DNA from 2 places in the Enterococcus sp. DIV1314a genome. Region 1 is predicted to be linked to the other one. Evidence: predicted binding sites of a transcription regulator. Region 1 holds the regulator's gene; the other holds the start of a gene.

Region 1 (7,735 bases):
TTTTGAGCATCACTTAAAATCTCATACGCTTCTGAAACTTCTTTAAATTTTTGATCTGCATCTGCTTCTTTATTAATATCTGGATGATATTTTTTTGAAAGCTTACGATACGCTTTTTTTATTTCATCGTCTGATGCACCCTTTTGGACACCCAGAATTTCATAATAATCACGTTTTGCTGCCATTGGATTCCCCCCACTTTTCAAACAATTCAAGTCTTTTGTATTTTATCACAAAAGAACAAGAAGAAACATCTTTTTAAAAAAACAATAGAAAAAGCCAAAGTTTGTTGGCTTTGGCTTTTTCAAAGACAACGGGATTAGTCGTTATCTACTTCTTCAAAATCAGCATCAACGATATCATCTGCGCCACCTTGTGCCGCTTCTGGGTCTTGTTCTGCTTGTTGTTGCGCAGCTTGTTCGTACAATTTAACCGTTAAGTTTTGCACGATTTCATTCAATGCATCACGTTTTGTTTTCATTTCTTCAATATTATCTGCTTCAACAGCTGCTTTTAATTCATCACGCGCTGCTTCTGCTTTTTGAACTTCTTCAGCGTCAACTTTGCCTTCTAATTCTTTTAAGGTTTTGTCAACAGTGAATAATAAAGAGTCAACGTCATTACGTAAGTCTACTTCTTCTTTACGTAATTTATCTGCTTCAGCGTTTGCTTCTGCATCTTTCACCATACGTTCAATTTCTTCATCTGTTAAACCTGAAGAAGACTTAATTGTAATAGTTTGTTCTTTTTGCGTACCTAAATCTTTCGCAGAAACATTCACGATACCATTTTTATCAATATCAAATGTTACTTCGATTTGTGGAATTCCACGAGGTGCTGCTGGAATATCTGTTAATTGGAAGCGACCTAATGTTTTATTGTCAGCTGCCATTGGACGTTCACCTTGTAACACGTGAATATCTACTGCTGGTTGGTTGTCTGCTGCTGTTGAGAAGACTTGTGATTTACTTGTTGGAATCGTCGTATTACGATCGATTAATTTTGTAAATACGCCACCCATTGTTTCAATCCCAAGTGATAATGGTGTTACGTCTAGTAATACAACATCTTTCACATCTCCACTAATAACGCCACCTTGGATTGCTGCACCCATTGCAACAACTTCATCTGGGTTTACAGATTTATTCGGTTCTTTACCTGTTTCTTTACGAACTGCTTCTACCACTGAAGGGATACGAGTAGAACCACCAACTAAAATCACTTCATCGATTTCAGATTGAGAAATTCCTGCATCTTTTAATGCTTGACGGACTGGTGTTTTCGTACGTTCCACTAAGTCTGCTGTTAATTCGTCAAATTTCGCACGTGTTAAGGTCATTTCTAAGTGTAATGGACCTGCATCGCCTGCTGTAATAAATGGTAAGCTGATTTGTGTGCTTGTCACACCAGATAAATCTTTTTTCGCTTTTTCAGCAGCATCTTTTAGACGTTGAACGGCCATTTTATCTGCAGATAAGTCAATGCCGTTTTCTTTCTTGAATTCTGCAACCATGTGCGCAATAATTTTTTCATCAAAGTCATCCCCACCTAAGTGGTTATCTCCTGCTGTTGATAATACATCAAATACGCCATCGCCTAATTCAAGGATTGACACGTCAAATGTACCACCACCAAGGTCAAATACTAAGATTTTTTCTTCGCGATCTGTTTTGTCTAAACCATATGCTAACGCTGCAGCAGTTGGCTCATTCACAATACGTTCAACTTCTAAACCAGCAATACGTCCTGCATCTTTTGTTGCTTGACGTTGTGCATCGTTGAAGTATGCAGGAACAGTGATAACGGCTTTATCAACTTTTTCGCCTAAATATTCTTCTGCGAAACCTTTTAAGTATTGTAAGATCATTGCTGACACTTCTTGAGGTGTATAGTTTTTACCATCTACTTCAACACTGTAGCCAGCTTCACCCATGTGACGTTTTACAGAAGAAATTGTATGTGGGTTTGTTACTGCTTGACGTTTTGCAACTTCCCCAACTTGAATTTCACCATTTTTAAATGATACGACAGAAGGTGTTGTACGGTTTCCTTCTGGATTTGTAATAATTTTTGCTTCTCCACCTTCTAATACAGAAACTGCAGAGTTTGTTGTTCCTAAATCGATTCCGATAATTTTACTCATAATAAAAGCTCTCCTTTATTTGTCTATTTAATTTGTTATTGTGCAACGATTACCATGCTTGCGCGTAAAACACGATCTTGTAGTTTGTAGCCTTTTTGTAACACTTCAACAATTGTATCTGCTTCAATATCTTCACTTACAGGAACGATTTGAACAGCTTGATGGATATTTGGATCAAATTTTTCACCTTTAGCTGGAATTTCTTCAATTCCTTCTTCCTTCAAAGCCACATTTAAACTTTCTAAGACCATTTCAACGCCTTTTTTCAAGCTAATGCTTTGTTCGTCCGTTACTTCTGCTGCGATTGCTCTTTCAAGATTATCAATAACAGGTAATAATTTTTTACCTAAGTCTTGTGAGCGATATCTTTGAATCAGTTCTCGTTCATTTCGGTTACGCTGAACGATATTAGCGAGTTCAGCAGAAACGCGTAAAAACTTATCTTCCATTTCATCTAATTTTATTTTAAGTTCATCTACTTCAGAAACTTCTTCGACTTGTGCATCTTCTAGTGCATCCATGTCTTCGACTAGCGTTTCTTCAACCACTTGATTATCAGCAGCGACCTCTTCTACAGGTGTGTCTTCGACGATTTCTTTTTCTTTTGACAATTGACGACCATCCCTTCTAAAATGATGCTTTTTATTGTTACTCACTCACTAGACGAATCTAAAATTCGGTAGTAGTCAGCCAACGTTACTGCAAGTTCTCGACGAAAGACATCGACAAGTCCGAACATCTTGGAGTATGGCATATTCGCAGGCCCCAGTAAGGCAATTGTTCCTTTACCATGTCCTTGAATATCATAACTTGCTTGAATTAAACTCATATTTTCTAACAACTCATGGCCGAGTTCAGATCCAATTTTGATTTGAATCATCGTATTGCGCGGCGCGAGTAACTGAGTTAATTCTTCTGGGTTCTTCATAAAAGAATACATTGATTTAAATTGTACTTTATCCTGACTGCCTTCAAAATCTAACAGATTCATTTGGCCACCAACATAAATTTTTTCTTCAAACAGATGGTTTAACATACGATCAAATAAATCTAAGATCCCTTCTGTTGTCTGAAAATACTTATGGAGGATAATTGGGATTTCTGTTCGCAAGCGATGATAGACCGTGATTAACGGTTCACCGATTAAACGATCATTGATGATTCTGATCATGACTTCTAATTCCTCGCTACGAATATGGCTCGGTAAAGTAAAGACACGATTTTCAACATTCCCTTTATCCGTCACGATAACGGCAACAACTTGTCGATGATTTAAAGGAACTATTTTAAAACTGGTTAAACGCCGCTCGTTCACATCTGGTCCTAAGGCAAGCGCTGTGTAACTCGTTAAACTGGATAAAATCTCAGCCGATTGTTGGATGATATCATTAATTTCGTGGAATTCTTGCCCAAATTCTTGACGTATCCGTTGAATTTCATTCGGATGCGCTTGAACGGGACTTAGTAAATGATCCACGTAATAACGATAACCTTTCATCGAAGGGATTCTACCAGAAGAAGAATGGGTCTTCGACAAGAGTTCCAACTCTTCTAGCAACTTCATCTCATTACGAATTGTAGCGGAGCTCGCCGCAATGCCGCCCTCCATTAATGTTTTCGAACCTACAGGTTGGCCAGTGGTGGTGTAATTTTGAATAATTACACGCAAAATCTCTCCTTGTCTTTCAGTTAACAAATTTATCACCCCTTATTAGCACTCTTTGCTTTTAAGTGCTAATACGATTATAAATATACCACATTTTGAATTCTTGTCAAGCATTTTACCTATTTTTTTAGCACTCTAAAGTTTAGAGTGCTAAAATTAATTATTCTTCTTTATCGAGTAAAAATTTTTCAAAAACATCATTACCGATAAATAATCCTTTCGGGGTTAAACGGAAATAATCCTCTTCCAATACAGCAAGTTGTTGTTGTTGCAGTTCAGCGATCACGGATTGATAGACCGTCGTGAGTTTTTGGTTGAACTTCTCTTCAAATCTGCGAAGCGAGACGCCTTCGATTTTTCTTAATCCTAGAAACATCTCTTCTTCTATTTGATTTGCTCTTGAAATTTCTTCGGTTTCAAAAATGGGTAAGCGTTGCTCTTTTAATGGTTTCATATAGTGTTGAATGGGACCATAATTTTTATAACGTTTCTGATTAAGGTAACCACTTGCTCCCGCACCAAAACCATAATAATGCTCATTATCCCAGTACACTAAATTATGCATCGATTCTTTGCCTTTTTTAGCAAAATTACTGATTTCATATTGGTGATGACCTGATTGTGCCATCGCGATAATTGCTTCTTCAAACATTTGTGTTTCGGCTTCTTGTGTTGGTAACTCAAGACGACCTTGCCGCACCCAATTCATAAACATCGTTTTATTTTCAAGGATGAGCGAATACATCGAGTAATGCGGCAAATCAAAAGCGAGAGCCTTTGTGAGCGTATCACGAAAACTTTCCAGCGTTTGCCCAGGTAGCGCATAGATTAAATCGATACTAACATTATCAAATTGCTTTTTTTCTAATAACTTGATCGTATCATAGACATCTTGCACCGAATGTTTTCGCCCAATTTTCTTTAATAAACGGTCATCAAACGTTTGAACGCCCATCGATAGTCGGTTGACACCGTGCGCTTTGAAAACATCTAATTTCTCCGCCGTTAAATCGCCAGGATTGGCTTCGACTGTAAATTCCTTTGTTGTATGGGTTGGTAAATAGCGATGAATCCCCGTCAGCAAGACATCTAATTGTTTCGCTGTTAAGGAAGTTGGCGTTCCACCTCCAATATAAATCGTTTCGGAGACTTTCGTCGGATGCTTTTCTAATGTCAAACGAATTTCCGTTAACAATGACTGAATATACTCATCGACTGGTTGTCCTTCTAAAAAAACTTTATTGAAATCACAGTAATAACAAATGTGTTCGCAAAAGGGAATGTGAATGTAAGCTGACGTACTTTTTGGATGCGTTTGGTTAATTTCTTTCAATGGTTAAAAACTCCTCAATGACTTTTTCTCAAGATAACAGTGCTCCTTATTATACCACAAAAACCTCACGCCTTATTTAACGAGTACTCAACATGCAAAGGCTGCCGTTCCCTTATTCACGGGCAATAAAGGTCGAACATAACTCGATTTGTGTTTGTTCACACGCACCGATTGCCATTTCTAATGAGCGGTATCCCAAATCATATAAATGATGATCAATCGTTGAAAAATGAAGCAGCTGACTACTCCACTGATTTCCTTGACCAACCATTACAGGCGGTGGACACTTTGCTTGTTGATAGGCCGCTGTTATCCCTGCAGCGACATCATCCACGTTGGCCATAATCCCTTCAACTGATGTCATTCTTGCCAGTCGTTCTCCCAGCAAAAAACCTTCTTCGTACGTCGTCACACCTGAGATTATTTGACTTTCTTTTGGGTATTGCCCAAATACCGCTTGATAGGCCTTGATGACTGCTTGACTCGTGACACTCGCCTCGTATTGACGACTGAGCAACAGAAGGATGTCCTTCTTTCCTTTTAATTGGAACCATCGGAAGGCCTCCTCATAAGCCTCTTGTCGATTAAGATAGACCGCTTGTAAATCTGTTCGTTGAGGGTTTTCGGAACAAATAATGGGACCATATGTTGCATAGTCTACCAATCGGTCTAAATCAACGCCTCTTGAGGTGAAAATCAGTGCATCAAAAGCTTTTCCTCTTAATTGTTCTAAGTATTCCATTTCAACTTTTTCGTCATATTCTGAAGGTAAAAGAACTAAGCGGTAAACCGTTGAAAACGCACAATCAATCATCCCATTTAACATTTCAATAAAATAAGGATGTTTTGTATGCGGCAACACAATCCCAATATGAAAATTTTTCCCTTGGCTTAAATCGCGCGCCAAGTCATTCGGGACATAATCTAACGCTTGAATTGCCGATTCGATGGCCTGACGCGCCTCTTTTGACACGTGCTTTTTTTGATTTAACACTCTTGATACTGTCGATACTGAATAGCCACTTTTTTTGGCGACATCATGAATCGTCGTCATTCTACCCACTCCTCTTTTTTAAAAGACGCTATCGTTTTATTATACGCCAGGACTGCTATTTAATGAAGCATTTGAAGAACGTGATTGCGCTGCTCACTCCTCAGATATATAAAAAAGAACTGAGATTTCTCCCAGCTCTACTTTTTGATTAAAATAAATATTTTTCTAAGTCAAGTGGATAAACAGACTCTTCGCCATTAAAGACGCGCATATTTCCGCCCGATAATTCATCGATAAGCATAATCTCGCCTGGTTTTTCTCCCCGACCAAATTCTAATTTAATATCATAAAGGGTTAACCCTTTTGTTGCCAGTTCTTCTTTGATGAGGTCACAAATACGCTTCGTTTGTTCTTTAATCAGGTCATATTCTGCTTCTGACAAAATCCCTAGCAACACTAAGGCATCTTTACTAATAAAAGGATCTTGACGTTCATCATCTTTAATTGTGATTTCGACGTAGCCATTTAAATCCGCTCCAGATTCAATATAATCTGCGTAACGACGAATAAAGCTTCCGACAGCTTTATAGCGACAAATCACTTCTAAGCCTTGACCAAAAACAACCGCTTTTTTGACATCCATTGATTTTTCTTCTAAATCAGCTGCTAAGAAATGCGTCTGGATCCCTGCTTGATTTAATAATTCGAAAAAGTACTGACTCACTTTTAAACCAGAGCGACCAGACCCTTCAACGGTTAAACCAACTTGGTTTTCACCAGGATCAAACACGCCATCTTTACCGGTCATTTCATCTTTAAACATTAAACGGATGGTTCCATCTTCTTTTTCATAAACATCTTTTGTCTTTCCCTGATAAATTCGTTTCATGAAGCACCTCTTTATGTTCATTTTTTAATGTTTTACAAGAATAGAGTATCACATCAAATACTGAATGAGAAGAGAATACAATAACTTTTTATTCGTTTTTGTAGTTAAAATTCGTGTTTTGCCTAGTTTATTATAGTGAAATCGATTGATTCACGAACTTTGATGCTTCTTTTTGATTTTCAGGAACATGATAGGTTTCAGGCGCCACTTGTTCTAATGCTAATAAGATCAGTTTTCGTTTGATCCCGCCACCGTAACCGGTAATATTCCCACTTTTTCCGATTACACGGTGACAAGGGATGATAATCGAGAGCGGGTTTTTGCCAACGGCCCCTCCTACTGCTTGGGCAGACATTTTTTCTTTGCCCATCCGTTTGGCCATTCTATGAGCAATTTCACCATATGTCATCGTTTCACCATAAGGGATTTCTTGAATGATTTTCCAAACTTCTTGCTGAAAAGGCGTTCCTTTTGGCGCTAATTGAACCTCTACTTGAGACTGTTTACCTTCAAAATAGCGATCCAACCATTCATTGATTGCTTGAAATAAGGGTTGCTTGGTTTGATCCAGTTGTGCCGATTGCTTTTTTTTGTTCCAGTCTTTGGGCGGTGTGTAATCTAAGCGTGTTAGTGAGTCGTTTTCAACCGTTAGATAAAGGGAGCCTACAACCGATTGATATAGCCATTGATAAACCATCATCATCCTTCCT
Region 2 (7,735 bases), 880 kb from region 1:
GAAAATATTTTGAACTTGAATGCCAAGAATTGGGGAAAGAATGTCTGATCCTAGAGATGCTCGAACCGATTGAAGATTTAAAAAAAGAAGTTCGTCACTTTTTGACAGCACATCCTGAAATTGATGGCATTTTTGCCATCAGTGACACGGTAGCAATCGATGTCTGTGAAGTCTTAGACCAAATGGGTCGCATGGTACCAGATGAAGTCCAAGTTATAGGTTTTGATGGCCAACGCATCCATAAAGATGCACCGTATCTCGTCTCAACGATTGTTCAACCGATTCAAGAAATGGCAGAAGTTGCCGTTGATCGCTTACTTCATGTCATGAAAGGCGAGTCGGTTCCACAACGAACGGTTCTTCCGGTCCACTATGGGCAAGGAAAAACGACGAAAAAATTGAAATGATGAAAAATCGTTCCCTGAGATAGGGGACGGTTTTTTTAGTGTGCGAGGGAGTGGGGAGAGAAAGAAGAATTAGTTTTTTTTTGTTATTTTTTAATTTGATTTGATTATTTTATGAAGAAATTAGAAAGAAATGGCCTGAAAAAAACTTCCGAAATTTCACGCAACAGTTAGCATAAGGGAAGTTTTTTCTCCTTGTTTATGCTATGCTTTATACAAGAACAACTTTTCATTTGATAAGGAAGAGGAGGATCAGTCATGAGAGATTTTAAGTTCATTAAGCGAGTGGAGCAGTTAGTCAAGCCCATCGACATTGCGACGCTACAAGTCTTAGTACCAACATTGTATTGGTGACGTTATTACTGGTATTGTTGTTTACTTTGTTATAACAGCGGTAGCGCAACAAGCACTTGGTGGCAGTCTGAGCTAGGTATTGCTTGAAGCGTTCCATTTGTTAGTTAGGAGATTATGATGTCTGAAAAAAAATATACGACGCTCACGTTACTCACGTATTTCATTGCGTTTTTAGCACCAGCGTTTGGTCCAACGTTAGAAATTCGAATTATTTTGACGATCTTAACGTATTTAATCGGTTCAATCGTGATGATACGTCTCTACAAAAAAACGACTCAATCGCTTTCTTTTGAAGCGAATCCTATGAGTAGGGGTCGTATTATAACGCTCGGAATTATCGGGATTTTTCTCGCGATTTTATTACAAAATGTGATGATTACGATTGAACTTTATTTTGGTGGTCAAGTGGATTCCGCCAATACCCAAGGGATCTTGGAATTAATTTTCCAAAATCCGTTAATGATTTTAGCCGTGATGATTGGTGGTCCAATTATGGAAGAATTTGTCTTTCGCCGGGCGATTATGGGGATGGTGACGCGTCGTTCGAATCTTTGGCTAGGCGTTCTCGTGAGCGCGGTACTGTTTGCGCTGATGCATCAAGATGGTCACTGGTTACTTTATTCCGCATTAGGCGCCTTTTTTAGTTTGCAATACATCATTACCGGCAGTATTTGGACCTCGGTTATCACGCATGTCGGGATGAACACGTTGGTTATTTTAGCGAATGTGATTGTCGAAGTGTATAATTTACCCGTTAAATAAGTGTCAGTTATCGAATTTGGTGCATGAGAGGTAAGTGTTGGCTAACCCTTATTATTATGGTGTTCCTGATGCCTATGTTAAAATAAAATTAGAACATTTTGTTGCTGTCGAAAGAATAAAATGAAAAAATAGTATTTTTACAAGGAGGAATTAAGGTGGATTATGTTAAAAAAGCATGGTTAAATGGATTATTTTTTATTGTCGCCTTAGTCGTCAATGCGCTAGGTGCCTTTGGTCTCATCAATGGTAGTTCACAAAAGGAAGTATCCGATAAGTATTTAACGTTGATTACCCCGGATCCATCGACCTTTAGTATCTGGAGTGTTATCTATCTTTTCTTAACGCTTTCGATTGTCTTCATGATTTGGAAAAAAGAGGATGCCTATTACCAAGCTGCTATTAATAAAATATCGTATTTATTCATCTTTTCTTCTATTTTAAATATGGCTTGGATTATCGCCTTTTCTTTTGAACAATTAGTGTTATCCACGATCTTTATTTTAGTATTTGCCGTAACGTTGACCTTAATTTGTTTAGAGTTACTGAAAATTCAAACGGGTCAACATTTCTTATTACCACTCACGTTTGGGTTATATACAGGTTGGTTATTCATCGCTTCTGTGGTGAATGTCGCGGCGACGTTAGTCAAAAATGAGTGGAACGGTTTTGGGTTACCAACAGAAGTCTTAGCATCCGCGACGTTAATTGTGGCGATCGTTTTAGTCTTTGGTGTGCTATTACGGGTCAAAAATGCGGTTTTCCCGATTCCAATTGCGTGGGCCTTCTTTGGAATTTATCGTTTCTTAATTTCTCCAGAAGGATTTAATGATGCTTATCCAATGTTAAAAGTGGTCTCACTTGTTGGGATGGCCGTGCTTTTAATGATGAGTGGTTTACAACTATACAAAAACCAATATTGGGTAATTCCAAAAAATCACAAAGCGTAATCAAACACCAAAATCCCTCTGCCCTGTGTGGGTTAGAGGGATTTTCGTGTCTTAATCGGACAAAGTCTAACCAATTTTGACTTTTCTAAGAAGATTTGTTCAAAAGACTTGCAAAACGAAGCAAAAGTGAGTAATATAAAACATGTAAGTTAGCACTTGGCAATGTCGAGTGCTAATGAAAAAAACGAAAAAATATCGGAGGGATTTATTGTGTTAAAACCATTAGGTGATCGTGTACTCGTTGAAGTAACACAAGCAGAAGAACAAACAGTTAGCGGATTCGTTTTAGCTTCAGCCGCAAAAGAAAAACCTCAAACTGGTACAGTTGTAGCAGTTGGTGAAGGTCGCCTACTCGATAGTGGCGATTTGGCACCCGTTCCTGTAAAAGTTGGCGAAACAGTTTTATTTGAAAAATATGCTGGTTCAGAAGTGAAATACGAAGGCCAAGAATACATGATTTTCGCAGTAAAAGATATTATTGCAGTTGTAGAATAAAAAAATAATTAATGAGGTGAAGGAATAATGGCAAAAGAAATTAAATTTGCAGAAGACGCACGTAGCGCAATGTTACGTGGAGTAGATAAATTAGCAGATACTGTAAAAGTAACTTTAGGTCCAAAAGGTCGTAACGTTGTTTTAGAAAAATCATTTGGTTCACCACTCATTACAAACGATGGCGTAACCATTGCAAAAGAAATTGAATTAGAAGATCACTTTGAAAATATGGGTGCGAAACTTGTTTCAGAAGTTGCTTCTAAAACAAATGATATTGCTGGAGATGGAACAACTACTGCAACCGTCTTAACACAAGCAATCGTTCGTGAAGGGATGAAGAACGTGACTGCTGGTGCAAATCCACTGGGCGTTCGTCGCGGAATTGAACTTGCAACTCAAGTAGCTGTTGAAGAATTACATGCAATTTCTGTCAAAGTGGATTCAAAAGATGCGATTGCACAAGTTGGTTCTGTCTCTTCAGGTAGCGAACAAGTCGGCCAATACATTGCAGATGCAATGGAAAAAGTGGGCAACGACGGCGTGATCACCATTGAAGAATCAAAAGGAATCGAAACAGAATTAGACGTGGTTGAAGGAATGCAATTTGACCGTGGGTACTTATCACAATACATGGTGACAAACAACGATAAAATGGAAGCTGAACTTGAAGCACCATACATCTTAATTACGGATAAGAAAATCTCAAACATCCAAGATATCTTGCCGTTATTAGAACAAATTTTACAAGCTTCTAAACCATTATTAATCATTGCAGATGATGTTGATGGCGAAGCATTACCAACCTTAGTATTAAACAAAATCCGTGGAACATTCAACGTGGTTGCAGTTAAAGCACCAGGATTCGGTGATCGTCGTAAAGCGATGTTAGAAGATATCGCGATTTTAACAGGAGCGACAGTCATTACAGAAGACCTTGGGTTAGAATTAAAAGACGCAACGATTGATATGTTAGGACAAGCAAGCAAAGTGGTTGTCGATAAAGACAATACTACAATCGTTGAAGGTGCAGGTTCATCTGACGCTATCGCTGCTCGCGTACACTTAATCAAAAATCAAATCGTAGATACAACGTCTGAATTTGATCGTGAAAAATTACAAGAACGCCTAGCGAAACTTTCTGGCGGAGTCGCAGTCATCAAAGTCGGCGCACCAACTGAAACAGAATTAAAAGAATTAAAATTACGTATTGAAGATGCGTTAAACGCAACACGTGCAGCCGTTGAAGAAGGCATGGTTTCCGGTGGGGGAACTGCTTTAGTCAACGTAATCGAAAAAGTTGCAGCCATTGAAGCAACTGGCGATGTGGCAACAGGTGTGAAAATTGTCTTACGTGCTTTAGAAGAACCAGTACGCCAAATCGCAGAAAATGCTGGCTACGAAGGCTCTGTAATCGTGGATCAATTAAAACGTGCAGAACTAGGCACAGGATTCAACGCAGCAACTGGTGAGTGGGTAAACATGCTTGAAGCAGGAATCGTTGACCCAACGAAAGTAACCCGTTCTGCTTTACAAAACGCAGCATCCATCTCTGCTTTACTCTTAACAACAGAAGCAGTTGTGGCATCAAAACCAGAATCAGCTGGACCAGCAATGCCTCCAATGGACCCATCAATGATGGGCGGCATGATGTAAACTCGCTTTTAAACAAAGCTTGATACGAAAGAACCACATGAGACGTTTGTGCTCATGTGGTTTTTTGGTTTGTCATGATGAAAGAACGGTTCTTCGCTAAATGGTGTGTAAGCCAGTATTCAAAAGAAGCATAGAGACGAACGGTCGCCTAGTACCAAGACCTGTTAGATACTCATTCTCCAATATTTTAGGGGTAGGACTTTTCTTCAAATTGAAAAGCCCCCTTGAATTGCGCACAGCGTGACCTTACTATTCTGTTTTCTACCTATTTATCCTTCACTCTCATCAGTCGTAAACTATTTAATGCTACCAAAATAGTAGCTCCCATATCGGAAAGAATCGCTATCCAAAGGGTTAACCATCCCGGGATAACTAATAGTAAGGCAATTATTTTAATTCCGATAGCAAAAGTGATGTTAGCTTTAATGATATTTAAAGTTTTTCGACTGAGTCTTACTGCAAATGGAAGCTTACTTAAATCATCTCCCATTAATACAATATCAGCTGTTTCAATTGCAGTATCCGTTCCAGCACCGCCCATTGCAATTCCAACAGTAGATGCAGCAAGTGCTGGAGCATCATTAACGCCATCGCCAATCATAGCTACATTATCATGCTCCGATTGCATTTTTTTAATATAATCTAATTTATCCTGTGGCATCAATTCAGACTGAATATCAGAAACGCCTATATGTGTACCGATTGCATTTGCAGTACCTTGATTATCACCTGTCAGCATAATTGTTTGCTTGATACCTAACTGATGAAGTTTTTGAATCACATTTTTACTTGTTTCACGAACCTCATCTGCAACGGCAATTACACCGAGAATTGTTTTTTCCGTTCCAATAATCATGGCTGTTTTGCCTTGATTTTGTAGGATTTTCACATTATTTTCAAACCCAAGGCTAAAATCGGAAACATTTAATTCCTTGAAAAGTTTTGGGCTTCCAATATAGTAAGTAGTTCCGTTTACAATCCCTTTTATACCTCGCCCAGTAATCGAAGTGAATTCTTCCACTTGTACATTAGAATAAGGGATATTATCTTGCTCTGCCTTTTTCATTATTGCTGAAGCAAGTGGATGTTGTGAACGATATTCTAAAGCTGTAATGGTAGAGAATAGCTCTTTTTCTTCCACTTGGTCATTTAATACTTCAAAATCTGTTACCACTGGTACACCTTTTGTCAGTGTTCCTGTTTTATCAAATGCGACTGCCTTAATGGCTCCTAATTTCTCGAGATAGACACCACCTTTAACCAACACACCTTTTTTCGCTGCATTTCCAATTGCCGAGACAATCGAGATTGGAGTAGAAATAACTAATGCACAAGGACATCCAACTACAAGAACTGCTAATCCTTGATAAACCCATGTATCCCAACTGCCACCAAAGAATAGGGGTGGAACGACTGCAACCAAGGCTGCAATAACCATAATGATCGGAGTGTAGTATTTTGCAAATTTATCAACGAATGCTTGGGCTGGAGCACGCTCCCCTTGTGCTTCTTCAACAAGATGAATAATCTTGGCAATGGTTGTATCTTCTACGTATTTGGTGATTTTTACTTCAAGTAGTCCCTCTTCGTTAAGCGTACCTGCAAATACTTCGTCATCTACCGCTTTGGAGATGGGAACGGATTCTCCTGTTATAGCTGCCTGATTGACAGCCGACAAGCCATTCACAATGATTCCATCCATGGCAATTTTCTCCCCTGGTTTGACAATCATGATATCACCCACAGCGATATCGTCCACATGGATTATTATTTCCTGACCATTTCGTCTAACTAGTGCTTCTTTTGGGGCGATATCCATCAATGAACGTATGGATTGTCTTGCTCTGTCCATAGAGAAGCGTTCAAGTGCTTCACTGATTGCAAAGAGAATAACAACAATAGATGCCTCTGCCCATTCACCAATAACGGCAGCTCCAATAACGGCAACGGTCATCAGGGTTTTCATGTCGAAATCAAAGCGTATCAAATTTTGAAAACCGACTTCAAATAATGAATATCCGCCAATTACAATAGAACCTACAAATAACATGGAAGTTACGAGGTTATCTTCTCCATTTACAAAATGAGAAAGGTAACCAAAAGCAATTAGTAGTGTGGCAAACAGCAATGTACTATGTTTTTTATAAAATGGTGTTTTCTCTTCTTTATGAGCCTTAGTGTCATCTTTAACCCTTTGTATCGTTTGATTCGCTAGTTTTTCAGGAGATACTTTTAGATTCTCAAAAGCACCTGCTTTTTCAAGTTCTTCAACCGATGCATTTCCATATACATCAATTTTAGAAGCGCCAAAGTTTACTTTTGCATCCTCAACCCCAGCTATTTGTTTTACATTTTTTTCAAACTTCCCCGCACAATTTGCGCAGGAAAATCCTTCCACACGGTAAACGTTTTTATCTTTAATTACCACAGGTTCTACCCGTCTTTTAGGTTTCTCTGGTGCCACTTTAAGATTTTCAAAAGCACCAGCCTTTTCTAGTTCTTCAACAGTTGCACTGCCGAAGACATCAATTTTTGAAGCTCCAAAATTTACTTTTGCGTCCTGAACGCCTGGAATCTTTTTAACATTTTTCTCAAACTTTCCTGCACAATTTGCACATGAAAATCCTTGGACCCGATAGACGTTCATTTCTTCTTCCATTAGTTTAACCTTTTGTTCAGACATTGACCTTCACTTCTTTCTTATGTGCTAGGGCGATCATCATTATCTGCCTGATATGTTCATCATCTAAAGAATAGAAAGCTAGTTTTCCTTCTTTTCTAAAGTTGACCACCCCTTGCTTATAAAGCGTACGTAAATGATGAGATGCATTTGCTATCGTAACACCTAAGATATTTGCTATATCACAAACACACAACTCTTCATCCTGACACAGAGCGTAAGTAATTTTTGCTCTATTTTCATCGGCAATAGCCTTTAACATTTGGCTAACACCAGAAATATCAACTGTTTGTAAATCCCCTTGTATTCGATTAACCTTTTCTTCGTCATAACAAAAAATTTCACAAGTATCTTTCTTTTTCATATTATCATCCCACCTTCATTCAAATATTTATTTGAATATATTATAACCATTTTCGACTCATCATTCAAGCAAATAT

Evidence for each region. The regulator HrcA, encoded in region 1, represses chaperone genes, less so after heat shock. The targets are predictions, from matches to a motif close to TTAGCACTCNNNNNNNNNGAGTGCTAA.
Region 2: the regulator HrcA is predicted to act here: its motif matches at 2,617-2,643, upstream of groES (co-chaperone GroES).

Annotation. Positions count from the first base shown of each region.
Region 1 is NZ_JBIOQP010000001.1:2,361,835-2,369,569, forward strand. Features, by position in the region: gene dnaJ (molecular chaperone DnaJ) at 1-185, opposite strand, end outside; gene dnaK (molecular chaperone DnaK) at 320-2,143, opposite strand; gene grpE (nucleotide exchange factor GrpE) at 2,179-2,736, opposite strand; gene hrcA (heat-inducible transcriptional repressor HrcA) at 2,796-3,839, opposite strand; gene hemW (radical SAM family heme chaperone HemW) at 3,970-5,142, opposite strand; gene IGI68_RS11335 (LacI family DNA-binding transcriptional regulator) at 5,255-6,196, opposite strand; gene IGI68_RS11340 (phosphoribosylaminoimidazolesuccinocarboxamide synthase) at 6,345-7,025, opposite strand; gene IGI68_RS11345 (methylated-DNA--[protein]-cysteine S-methyltransferase) at 7,156-7,722, opposite strand.
Region 2 is NZ_JBIOQP010000001.1:1,482,256-1,489,990, forward strand. Features, by position in the region: gene IGI68_RS06985 (LacI family DNA-binding transcriptional regulator) at 1-407, shown strand, start outside; gene IGI68_RS06990 (lysostaphin resistance A-like protein) at 876-1,520, shown strand; gene IGI68_RS06995 (tryptophan-rich sensory protein) at 1,676-2,467, shown strand; gene groES (co-chaperone GroES) at 2,678-2,962, shown strand; gene groL (chaperonin GroEL) at 2,990-4,615, shown strand; gene IGI68_RS07010 (heavy metal translocating P-type ATPase) at 4,881-7,298, opposite strand; gene cadC (Cd(II)/Pb(II)/Zn(II)-sensing metalloregulatory transcriptional repressor CadC) at 7,291-7,659, opposite strand.